One region of the Paenibacillus sp. FSL L8-0641 genome, then DNA from elsewhere that is predicted to be linked to it. Evidence: riboswitches for the same ligand, from Rfam matches in the RefSeq annotation. Region 1 holds a riboswitch; the other holds the start of a gene.

Region 1 (5,827 bases):
GAAAAAGAATTAAGAATGTTTGTTTATAGGGATTAAATTAATGTCCAAATACTTCATATTTTCTTAACGAAATAGCTGACACTCCATGATATATAAGAGAATAAGAGAAGAAAAACTGATTTTCATATTTGATAAAAACAGAGTATTTAGACCTGATTCATTAGAACCAAAATCCTTAGTATTAGTTAGCGAATCCATATCGAAAGTTGGTCCTTTTAGATCAATAGAAAGAAATGAATATGGTTATTTTGTCATAGAAAGATAGATGAATAAACCAGATTCGCATGTCTATACTATGGACAACATGTGATCTTTCGTCATGAATAATCATGAAAATGAAAAGAAAGAAGGTCTTTCTATGGAAGCTTTTTATGTCAATCGCGATGGGTCATTATCTACTCCATTGCGGGGAAAGGATGTGTTAGCAAATCCCCTTTTGAACAAAGGTGTCGCTTTTACAGAAGAAGAACGCAAAGAACTGGGTTTGGAAGGAATCCTTCCTCCCACCGTCCTTTCATTAGAGAAACAGAGCATACGAGCATATCAGCAATTTCTCGCACAACCTACCATGCTACGTAAAAATGCTTCTCTCAACGACCTCCACAACCGAAATGTCGTCCTCTACTATCGGCTACTAACCGATCATTTAAGTGAAATGCTACCCGTAGTCTATACACCGACCGTCGGAACTGCGATTCAAGAATACAGTCACGAGTACAACCGTCCTGGGGGCGTATATTTGTCGATAGATAATCCGAACGGTATTGGACAAGCATTCTATAATTCCGGTTTGAGCGGCGAGGATGTGGACCTGATCGTCGTGACGGATTCCGAAAGTATTTTGGGGATTGGGGACTGGGGTGTCGGGGGGATTAACATTGCTATTGGCAAACTTGCAGTGTATACGGCTGCGGCAGGCATTCATCCCGGGCGGGTGCTGCCCATTGTACTGGATGTAGGTACGAATAATGAAAAGTTGCTGAATGATCCACTGTACATCGGAAACCGCCATAAACGGGTTCGCGGAGAAGCCTATAACCAGTTTATTGATACTTTTATCAGCAAAACGTTAGCGCAATTCCCGAAGGCGCTTTTACATTGGGAAGATGTGGGTAGCGTAAATGCACGCCATATTATAGGAAAATACGGTCAAAGTATACTCACCTTCAACGATGATATACAAGGTACAGGAGCGGTGACCTTGGCTGCAATTCTTTCGGCGGTAGGTGTCACCAAGACTCCGCTGCGTGAGCAAAAGGTACTTGTCTTCGGCCCAGGAGCAGCAGGGATCGGTAACGCTGACCAAATTCGGGGCGCTATGATCGAGGACGGCCTTTCCGCGGAAGATTCATTCAAGTCCTTTTGGGCCTTTGATTACCGTGGGCTGTTAACGGACGATATGGAAGATGTACTGGAATATCAGAAACCGTATGTACGTAAAAAAGAGGAAGTCAGCTCATGGACGCGGTCGGATGACGGCAAAATACCGCTGCTGGAGGTCATCCGTCAGGTGAAGCCTACCATATTAATCGGAACTTCTGGAGTAGCAGGTGCCTTTTCTGAAGAGATCATCAAAGAGATGGCGAAGCATGTAGAACGCCCGATCATTATGCCCATGTCCAATCCTACAAATCTTGCAGAAGCTATACCTGAGGATCTAATACGGTGGACCGATGGCAAGGCATTAATTGCTACCGGAAGCCCTTTTGACCCCGTCACTTATAACGGTACGAAATTTGAAATTGGACAGGCGAACAATGCCTTTGTGTTCCCGGGACTGGGTCTGGGTGCGATTGTGGTTAAAGCCAAAAGGATTACCCCTGCGATGTTTACAGCCGCAGCAGATGCCGTTGCCAATGGCGTAGATTCGAATAAGCCTGGCGGTGCGTTGCTCCCTCATATCCAAAAATTACGTGATGTTTCGTACGTTGTTGCGGTTGCGGTAGCGAAAGCAGCGATTCAGGATCAGGTAGCTCAGGCACACATTTCAAATGTTGAACAAGCTATACGGGATGCAATGTGGAAACCGGAATATGTCAAGGTCAAAGCAGTGGAAAGCGTAATACATCACCCTCACTAATGCTCCATTTAAGAAAGAGATTGCCTTGTTCAGACAGGCAGAATACGTCAGTTCAAGCAAGGAGAATCAATCTATGAGTGTCGGACATATCTTGTACATTTTGGTGCCGATTTTTTTCGTTATTATTTTAGGGTGGTTAGCGGGGCATTACAAAAGCTTTGATGCCTCTTCCTCCAAAACCCTAAATGCGCTCGTTACCAAATTTGCACTACCTGCGCATCTATTCATCGGTATTACGACAACGGACAGGAAAGCGCTCATCGAGCAATGGCCATTCCTGCTGGCCCTGTTCATTGGCATTGTCGGCTTTTTTACCGTTCTCCTTCTACTGTCCCGCTTTGCGGGGAAGCAGTCGGTCAAGGATGCCGCCATGTTTGCTTTGAACTCGGCACAGCCGACCTTTGCTTTTATGGGCATTCCTGTGCTTGGAGCCATCTACGGTTCCGCTGCTGTCGCCATTCCGATTGCGCTTACCGGGATCGTAGTCAATGCCGTCCTTGACCCGGCGGCTACCATTATAGCTACCGTAGCCAGCAGGAATTCAGGCAAAGAACGGAACGGTCACCTCGGAAGGTTAATCTGGGACTCCATTCTTCATGGATTAAAAGAACCGCTGGCGCTGGTTCCACTGATTGGTGTAATTTTGACCTTGTTCGGCTTCCATTCACCGGATTTGTTGAACAAATCGTTGAATCAAATCGGAGACATTACGTCCGGGGCCGCTTTATTCGCTGTCGGAGTGACCATTGGCGTACGCAACATTAGTTTTAGTGTAAGTGCCTTTGCCATCGCACTGTTAAAAACAATTGTACAGCCTTTATTAATGCTGCTGATCGCCTACCTGTGCGGTCTGTCGTCTGCAGATACTGTGAAGGCAGTTCTGCTCGTTTCCTTCCCGGGTTCAGCAGTCGCTGCTATGATCGCCACCCGTTTTGAAAGCCTGGAATCAGAAACAGCCTCCTCCTTTGTCATCAGTGCTGTCATATCGCTCGTTACACTCCCAGTACTGATTTCTCTATTGGTATAAATGCTGATTATTTAGACATTGGAGCCTGCCGCGAATTCCTTCGTGTAGACGGAACTGATCTTCTCCAGCGCCTTTTTCCCTCTCGGAAGCGAACTTCAGCTCTGTCGTTTGGCCCTTGACCAGATAGACATGTTTGACATAGCGTATGAACGTATGTACAGTAATAGTCAAAAGAATAGAAGTCCACTAGGGGAGCCGCTATGGCTGAGACAAGAACGTATCTTGGACCCTTTGAACCTGATCTAGTTCGTACTAGCGTAGGAAAGTGGAGCCTTTATATATAAGGTTTCAAGCGTTTTTTTGCGCATTGTGCCTATTGTTGAAGCCGCTCCAGTTTTCCGGGGCGGCTTTTTAGCGTTGTTCCGGAATTATATTCTTACAGGACTTCTTGCTCTTCAATTTTATGGAGGTGGCGAAATTGAGTTTCACACAAGAACTCCGTCGGCAGGCGGACGGCATTTTTCAAGCGATTTTTGAGCATCCCTTTGTGAGAGGTATTGCTGAAGGAAGTTTGACAAGGGGACAGCTGATTCACTATGTAAAACAGGACTTTGAATATTTGAACGCCTACATGCGGATATACGGCATCGCAATCTCCAAATGCACGAATCGGGAGGACATGGCTGTATTTAATGAACAAATCTCTTTTATTCTCCACAGCGAGGTTCACCCGCATCAAAATTTCTGTGCTGTCGCAGGGGTGACCTATGAAGAATTGCAGGGATATCCGCTCGCTCCGTCGGCTCATCACTATATCCATCATATGCTGACGGTTGCGCATGAGGGCAACCTGGGCGAGATCTTGGCTGTGCTGCTGCCATGTATGTGGACGTATGCCGAGATTGGCCGCAGGCTGCTAGATGAAGTAAAGCCGGATAAGTCCCATCCGTTCTATGAATGGATTGGCTTTTATGGAGACCAGCTTGATGATACAACACTCAAGTTCCGAGAACGTGTAGATGCTTGGGCGGAAGGGGCAACGGCTGCTGAGCGGGAGCGGATGATTGAGCATTTTATACTGAGCTGCCAGCTGGAATATAAGTTCTGGGACATGGCTTATAAGCAGGAAGAATGGCCGGTCCAGATGCAGGCAGCGGTCTTGGAATAGTCAGCCTGTCAATTCGATGCGTGAAGTACGGTTAATGTCCTGTTGAACCACCAACTATAGAGAGGATAATCATGATGAGTACATGGGAAAAAAGTTATTCGGATCTCCTAACGAAGGTACAAAATAGCAAACCCCTCGTTCACAATATCACCAATGTGGTAGTCACCAACTTTACCGCCAACGGCCTGTATGCATTGGGAGCCTCCCCGGTGATGGCCTATGCACCCGAGGAAGTAGCAGATATGGCCAAAATAGCAGGCGCCGTCGTGTTAAACATCGGTACGCTGAACCGCGAACTGGTGGATGCCATGATCATTGCTGGACAATCGGCGAATGCACACGGTGTTCCGGTCCTGCTAGACCCGGTCGGTGCGGGAGCAACGAGCTTTAGAACTGAATCGGCACTGCGAATCCTGAGTAAAGTCAAAATCTCATTGGTACGGGGCAACGCAGCCGAAGTTGCCCATCTTGTCGGAGAAGCGCGTGAGATTAAAGGCGTAGATGCTGGTGACAGTGCTGACAGCGGCCATGTCGATCTGGCAATTCGGGCTGCTCGAGTGCTCAATACAATGGTTGTCATCACTGGAAAAGAAGACGTCATCACCGATGGGGCCGAAGCACGAATGATAAGCGGCGGAGACGTACTGCTCACGAAGGTAACCGGAGCAGGCTGCCTGCTGACCTCTGTGTTAGGTGCCTTTGCAGCTGTTGAACCCAACCTGCTGCTCGCAGGTACAGCAGGCTTGGCATTTTACAGTGCAGCAGCTTCCCGAGCCGCAGCACGGACCGCAGAGCTAGGGCCAGGCAGCTTCCAGATTGCCTTTCTCGACGAGCTCGCCAAACTACATACTGGTTCGCTAGAGGGGCATGTCACGATCCGTGAAGCTGGAACAACTACAGCAGGTGGTGCGCGATGACAGACACTCGTGTACCCAGAGCACTGACGATTGCCGGCTCAGACAGTGGCGGCGGGGCCGGAATTCAAGCCGATCTCAAAACCTTTCAAGAGCTTGGCGTATACGGCATGTCAGCTATTACGGCCATTACTGTACAGAACACCTTAGGGGTCCACGGCGTATATCCGCTGCCACAGGAAGCAACAGCGGAACAGATCGAAGCTGTAGGATTAGACCTTGGAGTGGATGCCCTGAAGACTGGCATGCTGTTTAATGCGGGTATCATCCGTCTTGTGAGTGAGCAGATCCGAAAGTTCGGCTGGAAAAAGGTCGTCGTCGATCCCGTGATGATTGCGAAGGGGGGCGCTGAACTGCTGCAATTGGAAGCGGTGCAGGCTTTGAAGGACGAACTGCTCCCCTTGGCCCTGGTCGTTACACCGAATATCCCGGAGGCGGAAGCCCTGACAGGGATCAGCATCCGTACGATGGAGGATCGCCGCGAGGCTGCAAGACATATTAGCAGTATGGGATCAGAATTCGTTGTGATCAAGGGTGGCCACGCTGACGAGAGCGAGAGCAGCGAACAGATTGTTGACCTGCTCTTTGACGGAACCGCCTTTACAGAGCTGAGCGGCAAGCGAGTACGGACTGTCCATACACACGGAACTGGGTGCACCTTCTCGGCAGCGATTACCGCGGAATTAGGGAAAGGGATG
Region 2 (5,827 bases), 3.1 Mb from region 1:
GAGCAATTCATCCAAACGTACGATTCATTTACCGCATGCTGGACTGGTTGTGTTGGTGGGGGCCTCCAACAGTGGGAAAACCACATTATTAGACAAGCTGGTGAGCGAAGGGATTCTGCTGGAGACAGAAGTGGTATCCTCGGATCATTTTCGCAAGCTGGTCGGAGATACGGAATTTATAGACTGGAGTGGACTTCCAAGACTGGAATCGGACGTACTGTTCTATGAGTATCAGCAAATGTCAGCCAAGGCGTTTGAGGCGATGGATACGATTCTGGCTATGCGCTGTCGCTTGAATAAGCTGACGGTTGTGGATGCCACCCATTTGTATGCTGAGGACCGTCAAAAATATGTACAGTTGGCAGCCAAGGCGCATGTTCCTGTAATGGCTTTGGTACTGGATGTATCCGAAGCTGTGCTGCTGGAACGTGATTTAGGCAGGGAGCATCCGCGTGGCCGCCAACGGGTCAAGCAGCAGGCACAGCTGTTAAAGCGGAACCTGCGTGGGATCCGTGAGGAAGGCTTTAACGCTTGCTATATCCTTAAGGATATAGAAGAAATGAATTTTGTTCGCCGTGCGCAGCCACTGTTTCATGAGATTGGCTCAGGTATTGACATCATTGGTGATATCCATGGGTGCTACCGTGAGATGCTGGAAGTGATAGAGCGGCTAGGATATACGGAAGATACGGAAGGACTATACCATCATCCAGATGGCAGAAGACTGGTATCTGTCGGGGATGTGATGAGCCGTGGCCCCAAATCGTTACAAGCGGTGCAGTTCTGGAAAAAGCACGTGGATGCTGGACTAGCGTATATGATTGACAGCAATCATGGCTGGAAAATCGGCCGTTACCTTGATGGAAGAAAGGTGACTCTCAGTCATGGGGATGAACGATTTGCAGAGGAACTGGCCCAGTATGAACAAAAAGCGGGCAAGGCAGCGGCGGAACAGCTTAGAAGCGAGTTAAGGGATTTTCTGCTACATGCACCCTCACATCTTATTTTTGGCAGGAATGGATTGCGACACGTGGTCGTGGCTCATGCGGGGATTAAGGATCATTTTATCGGCAAACAGTCGGCACGTATTTCTGATTATTGCCGTTATGGAGATACGGAAGGACAGGATGCAGACGGAAAACCAATCCGCAAAGATTGGTTCGTAGACCATGAATCGGGAGAAATAGTAGTATGGGGACATGATCCTAGACCGCAGCCTACCCTTGTGAATCAGACGGTGAATATTGATCAGGGTGTGGTATTTGGCGGTATGCTGACCGCTTATCGTTTTCCGGAAAAGGAATTTGTCAGCGTTCCGGCACATGAGAATTATGCGAATGATCCCGATAGCCCACTTGTCCGGTGGCAGAGAAAACGGTTTTCCCCGCCGAATTTACGCAAGCTCATCGCTGGTTACAGTGTACTGACGGAATCGTATGGCGAAGTGCGCGTTCAAGGAGAATCGGTCAAAACCGCTATAGATGCCGTGTCACATGTGACAGTACCGATAGAGGAACTGGTGTATATTCCACCGACCATGAGTCCTGCTCCAGCGGTGTCTGCAGAGGAAGGTTATCTGGAGCATCCGCGTGAAGCGCTGGCTTATTATCGCGGGCAAGGGGTACAAACGATGGTGGCCGAGAAAAAACATATGGGTAGCCGGGCTATTTTGCTATTATTCAAAAACGAACAGGCCGCTGTCGAGTATGTAGGCTACCCGACATTGGGCACGATCTACAGTCGGAGCGGGAGAGCTTTCTTTGAACAAAGCCTTGGGAAGCAAGTGCTGGAAAAGCTGAATGTGGATCTACGGACTGCCGGATATTTTGAACGGAACCAGACGGATTTTGTGTTGCTGGATGCGGAAATTGTACCGTGGAATCTCAAGGCTCGGGAATTGATTGCTGCACAGTATGCGCATGTGGGTGAAGCAGCTCTGCTGGATCGCAGTAAGCTGGTAGACAAGCTGAAGCAGGCGAAGGTTGCGGGCCGAGAGGTTGGAGACTGGTTGGAGGAAATGGAACAGAAGTACGCGAATGCCGTGACGTTTCAAGAGGCTTTTCAAAAATATTGCTGGGATGTGGACGGTCTGGATGAGATTCGTATCGCACCGTTTCATACGCTGGCACACAGCGGAAAGACTTTTTTCGACCATTCTCATATTTGGCATATGGAGCAAAACCGGGAGCTGGCTGGGCTGTCTTCCCTGTTTATGGAGACAGAGTATCGCGTGATCACGGACGAAGCAAGCGAGGAAGAGGTCATTCGTTGGTGGAACGAGATGACAGAGGATGGTCATGAGGGGATTGTGATCAAGCCGGAACGCTTTTTGATGAAAAATCGGGACAAGATGATTCAGCCTGCAATCAAGGTGAGAGGCCGGAAGTATTTGCACATCATTTACGGTATGGATTATCTTGCCCCTGAGAATTTAAAGCGTCTGAAGCAGCGTCGAACGAACAAAAAGGAGCGTCATGCCCTGATGGAAGGAGCGCTTGGTATGGAAGGCGTGGAACGTTTTGTCCGCAAGGATACGGTAGATCGTATTCATGAATGCGTCCTTGCCGCACTATCTCTGGAATCAGAGCCGATTGATCCAAGATTGTAGTTTGCGAGGGAGGGATTGAGATGGAAAGGGGTACACCGTTAATTGATATTGGTGTGAACTTGATGCATCGTTCGTTTCATGCAGATCGGGAACAGGTGGTAGAGAGAGCCGCGGCTGTAGGGATTTCACCGCTGATTATTACCGGGACCAGTGTCCGCAGCAGTCGGGAAGCTTCTCAGTATGCAGCGCGTTATCCGGGCAAGCTGTATGCGACAGCTGGCGTGCATCCCCATGATGCCAAAGACTGCAGTGCAGACACGATTCAGCAGCTCCGCCAGTTGGCGGGTCAGCCGCAGGTCGTATCCATAGGGGAATGCGGATTGGACTATAACCGTGATTTTTCGCCACGTGATGTGCAGCGCCGATGGTTTGGCGAGCAAATCCAACTGGCGGGTGAGCTGAAAATGCCGTTATTTCTGCATGAACGAGATGCACATGAGGACTTTGTCGCTATGCTTCGGGAGTATCAAGGGCTTGTCGATAAAGCGGTAGTGCATTGTTTTACCGGCACGGAACAGGAATTGCGTACGTATGTAGAAATGGGACTGTATATCGGAATCACCGGCTGGATTTGCGACGAACGGCGGGGGAAGCATCTGCGTGAACTGGTCAGAGATATTCCCTTGGACCGTCTGATGATTGAAACGGATGCTCCATTTTTGACCCCGCGTAATTTGCCTGTGAAGCCTAAAGAAGGGCGTAATGAGCCCATGTATCTCGCTCACATTGCTGCTACGATAGCCGAATGTACAGGTCGAAGCATGATGGAGATCGAAATCGCGACGACGGAAACGGCTAAACGTTTCTTCGGATTATAGGATTGTCAAAGCCATAGATGTGGTATATATTATAGTGAATTAAAAAGCATTGTCGGGAGCTTGAGAAAGTCAGGCTGAGAGGGTGGCCCTTGCCACTGACCGTGAAATCTGATCTGGGTAATGCCAGCGTAGAGAAACCAAGAACACTATACAGGAATGCCGCTTTTTTTTGCGGTTGTCGATAGATTCAATGTATGTCCTAGCATTTTACCTTGATCCTGACTTGGCTGGGTATCAGTGTAGTAGTTTAGACTACTGGTTATATAAGGCATATCGACGAATGATGTTTTGTATGGTGCTTCACCTTTTACTGCGCATAAAGCTTGCCTGGAGATTCAGCTCCAGACAAGCTTTTTTTCATGGCCAAGAGGCCAACTATAAGGAAAAAGGGGAGCACGCAATAATGAATACTGCTGTAAGAGCGTCCAAAGGGTTGAAACTGACGGATATTTTGGTCACGATTGTGATCGCTGTTGTGTTCGGGTTGATCTACAAAATATGGGGACCTGCCTATGATTTGATGAAACCATTGGGTCTACACGCCGAGCAACTGATGTATGGCATGTGGTTTATGGCAGGTACGTTTGCTTATCTCATCATTCGCAAGCCGGGTGTTGCGATTTTGGCAGAGGTGGCAGCGGCAACGGTCAGTGCTTTTTTGGGAAGCGAATGGGGTATGTCCACCTTGTACTATGGCCTGCTGCAAGGCTTGGGAGCGGAGCTGTTTTTTGCGGCTTTTCTGTATCGGAACGCAAACCTGTGGGTTGCTTCGCTAGCTGCGGCTGGGGCGGCTGTCACTTCTCTGATTTTAGACTTCAGCTACGGGTATATTGATCAGCTATCGACTTGGAACTATGTTTTGTATATTGGATTTCGGATGATTGGCAGTATTGTGATTGCCGGGGTATTCGCGTTCTATCTGGCTAAGGCATTGGAGGTAACCGGAGTCACGCGAAGTTTGAGGCCTGCAACGGAACAAGATTATAAGGGGCTGGATTGATGAGCCGGGCAACCGAAGATGTGGTGGCTTCGATCACCCGGCTACGGTTGAAATTCCCCGGTGAGCAAGAGCTGCTTTTTCACAATATGTCTTTGTCTGTCCGCAAGGGGGAAAAGCTGCTGCTACTGGGACCGAGTGGATGCGGTAAATCAACACTGCTCCAAGTGTTAAGCGGTCTGATTCCACGCACGATAGAAGTGCCTATGAAATGCGATGCTGCTGTAATCCCAAGTGTCTCAGGTATTGTATTTCAAGATCCTGATACGCAGTTCTGTATGTCATATGCAGATGAGGAACTGGCTTTTGTGTTGGAAAATAATCAGGTTCCCCGGGAGCAGATGCGATCCCGTATTCGCGAGCTGCTGATACAGGTGGGTCTATCGACGGATGATATACATATACCCATTGGCAGCATGTCACAGGGAATGAAGCAGCGGCTGGCGATTGCGTCTGTGCTGGCTATGGAGCCAGAAGTGCTTTTTCTGGATGAGCCCACGGCTTTGTTGGACGAGGAAGGCACTACACAGGTGTGGGATACCATTCGCAACATTTCGGTAGACCAGACACTGGTGATTGTGGAGCATAAAATTAATGAAATTGTCCATGATGTGGATCGGATTGTGGTGCTTTCTGCTCAAGGGGAGATCATTGCAGATGGAAGGGCCCAAGAAGTATTTCATGTGCACCGGCAGGCATTGTCCGAGTACGGCGTGTGGTATCCGGGAGTATGGAATGAAGCGTCTTCGCCACGTTGGAGTGAAGCAGTGACGCAACAGAATGGTGCGGGGACTGATGTGCTGGAGCTGGAACATTTTAGCGGCCTCCGCGGTTTAAGTTCAGTGATTTATGTGGAGCATGCGCAGGTGAAGCCTGGCGACTGGATTGGCGTGGTTGGTGAAAACGGGGCTGGCAAAAGCTCGCTACTGCTCTCCATGATGCGCTTACTTCGCACACAGGGACGTTATAGCGTGCGCGGAATTGAGGCAGGCAGTACAGAACAACTGGCAGAGCGTATCGGGTTCGCGTTTCAAAATCCCGAGCTGCAATTTGTAGCGCATACCGTACGAAAGGAACTAGAGTATTCGTTACCCAAGAGCTTGTATACCGTTGAACAGTGCCGGGAACGGGTCGATCGGATGCTCGTACAGTTCGGACTGGAGCGGTTGGACGAGCGGCATCCGTATCAGCTTTCGTTAGGCCAAAAAAGGCGGTTGAGTATTGCTACGGCTATGATTCGTGAGCCGGAAGTGCTGCTGCTCGATGAACCGACCTTTGGGCAGGATGCGCGTAATACCTTTGTCATGCTGGATATGTTGGAGCAGCTGAGAGCGGCGGGCACGGCCATTGTGATGGTCACCCATGACCCGGAAATTGTCCGTCGATATTGTACCGATACATGGC

The links. Region 1 has a riboswitch for thiamine pyrophosphate ahead of tenA (thiaminase II). Riboswitches for the same ligand answer to the same signal wherever they lie in the genome.
Region 2: another riboswitch for thiamine pyrophosphate. It lies ahead of MKY16_RS04930 (ECF transporter S component); the one in region 1 lies ahead of tenA (thiaminase II).

Annotation. Positions count from the first base shown of each region.
Region 1 is NZ_JBBOUW010000001.1:4,215,152-4,220,978, forward strand. Features, by position in the region: gene MKY16_RS19015 (NAD-dependent malic enzyme) at 359-2,080, shown strand; gene MKY16_RS19020 (AEC family transporter) at 2,154-3,107, shown strand; TPP riboswitch at 3,286-3,388, shown strand; gene tenA (thiaminase II) at 3,526-4,215, shown strand; gene thiM (hydroxyethylthiazole kinase) at 4,290-5,132, shown strand; gene thiD (bifunctional hydroxymethylpyrimidine kinase/phosphomethylpyrimidine kinase) at 5,129-5,827, shown strand, end outside.
Region 2 is NZ_JBBOUW010000001.1:1,102,484-1,108,310, forward strand. Features, by position in the region: gene MKY16_RS04915 (3' terminal RNA ribose 2'-O-methyltransferase Hen1) at 1-2, shown strand, start outside; gene MKY16_RS04920 (polynucleotide kinase-phosphatase) at 1-2,608, shown strand, start outside; gene MKY16_RS04925 (TatD family hydrolase) at 2,629-3,426, shown strand; TPP riboswitch at 3,470-3,579, shown strand; gene MKY16_RS04930 (ECF transporter S component) at 3,830-4,426, shown strand; gene MKY16_RS04935 (ABC transporter ATP-binding protein) at 4,426-5,827, shown strand, end outside.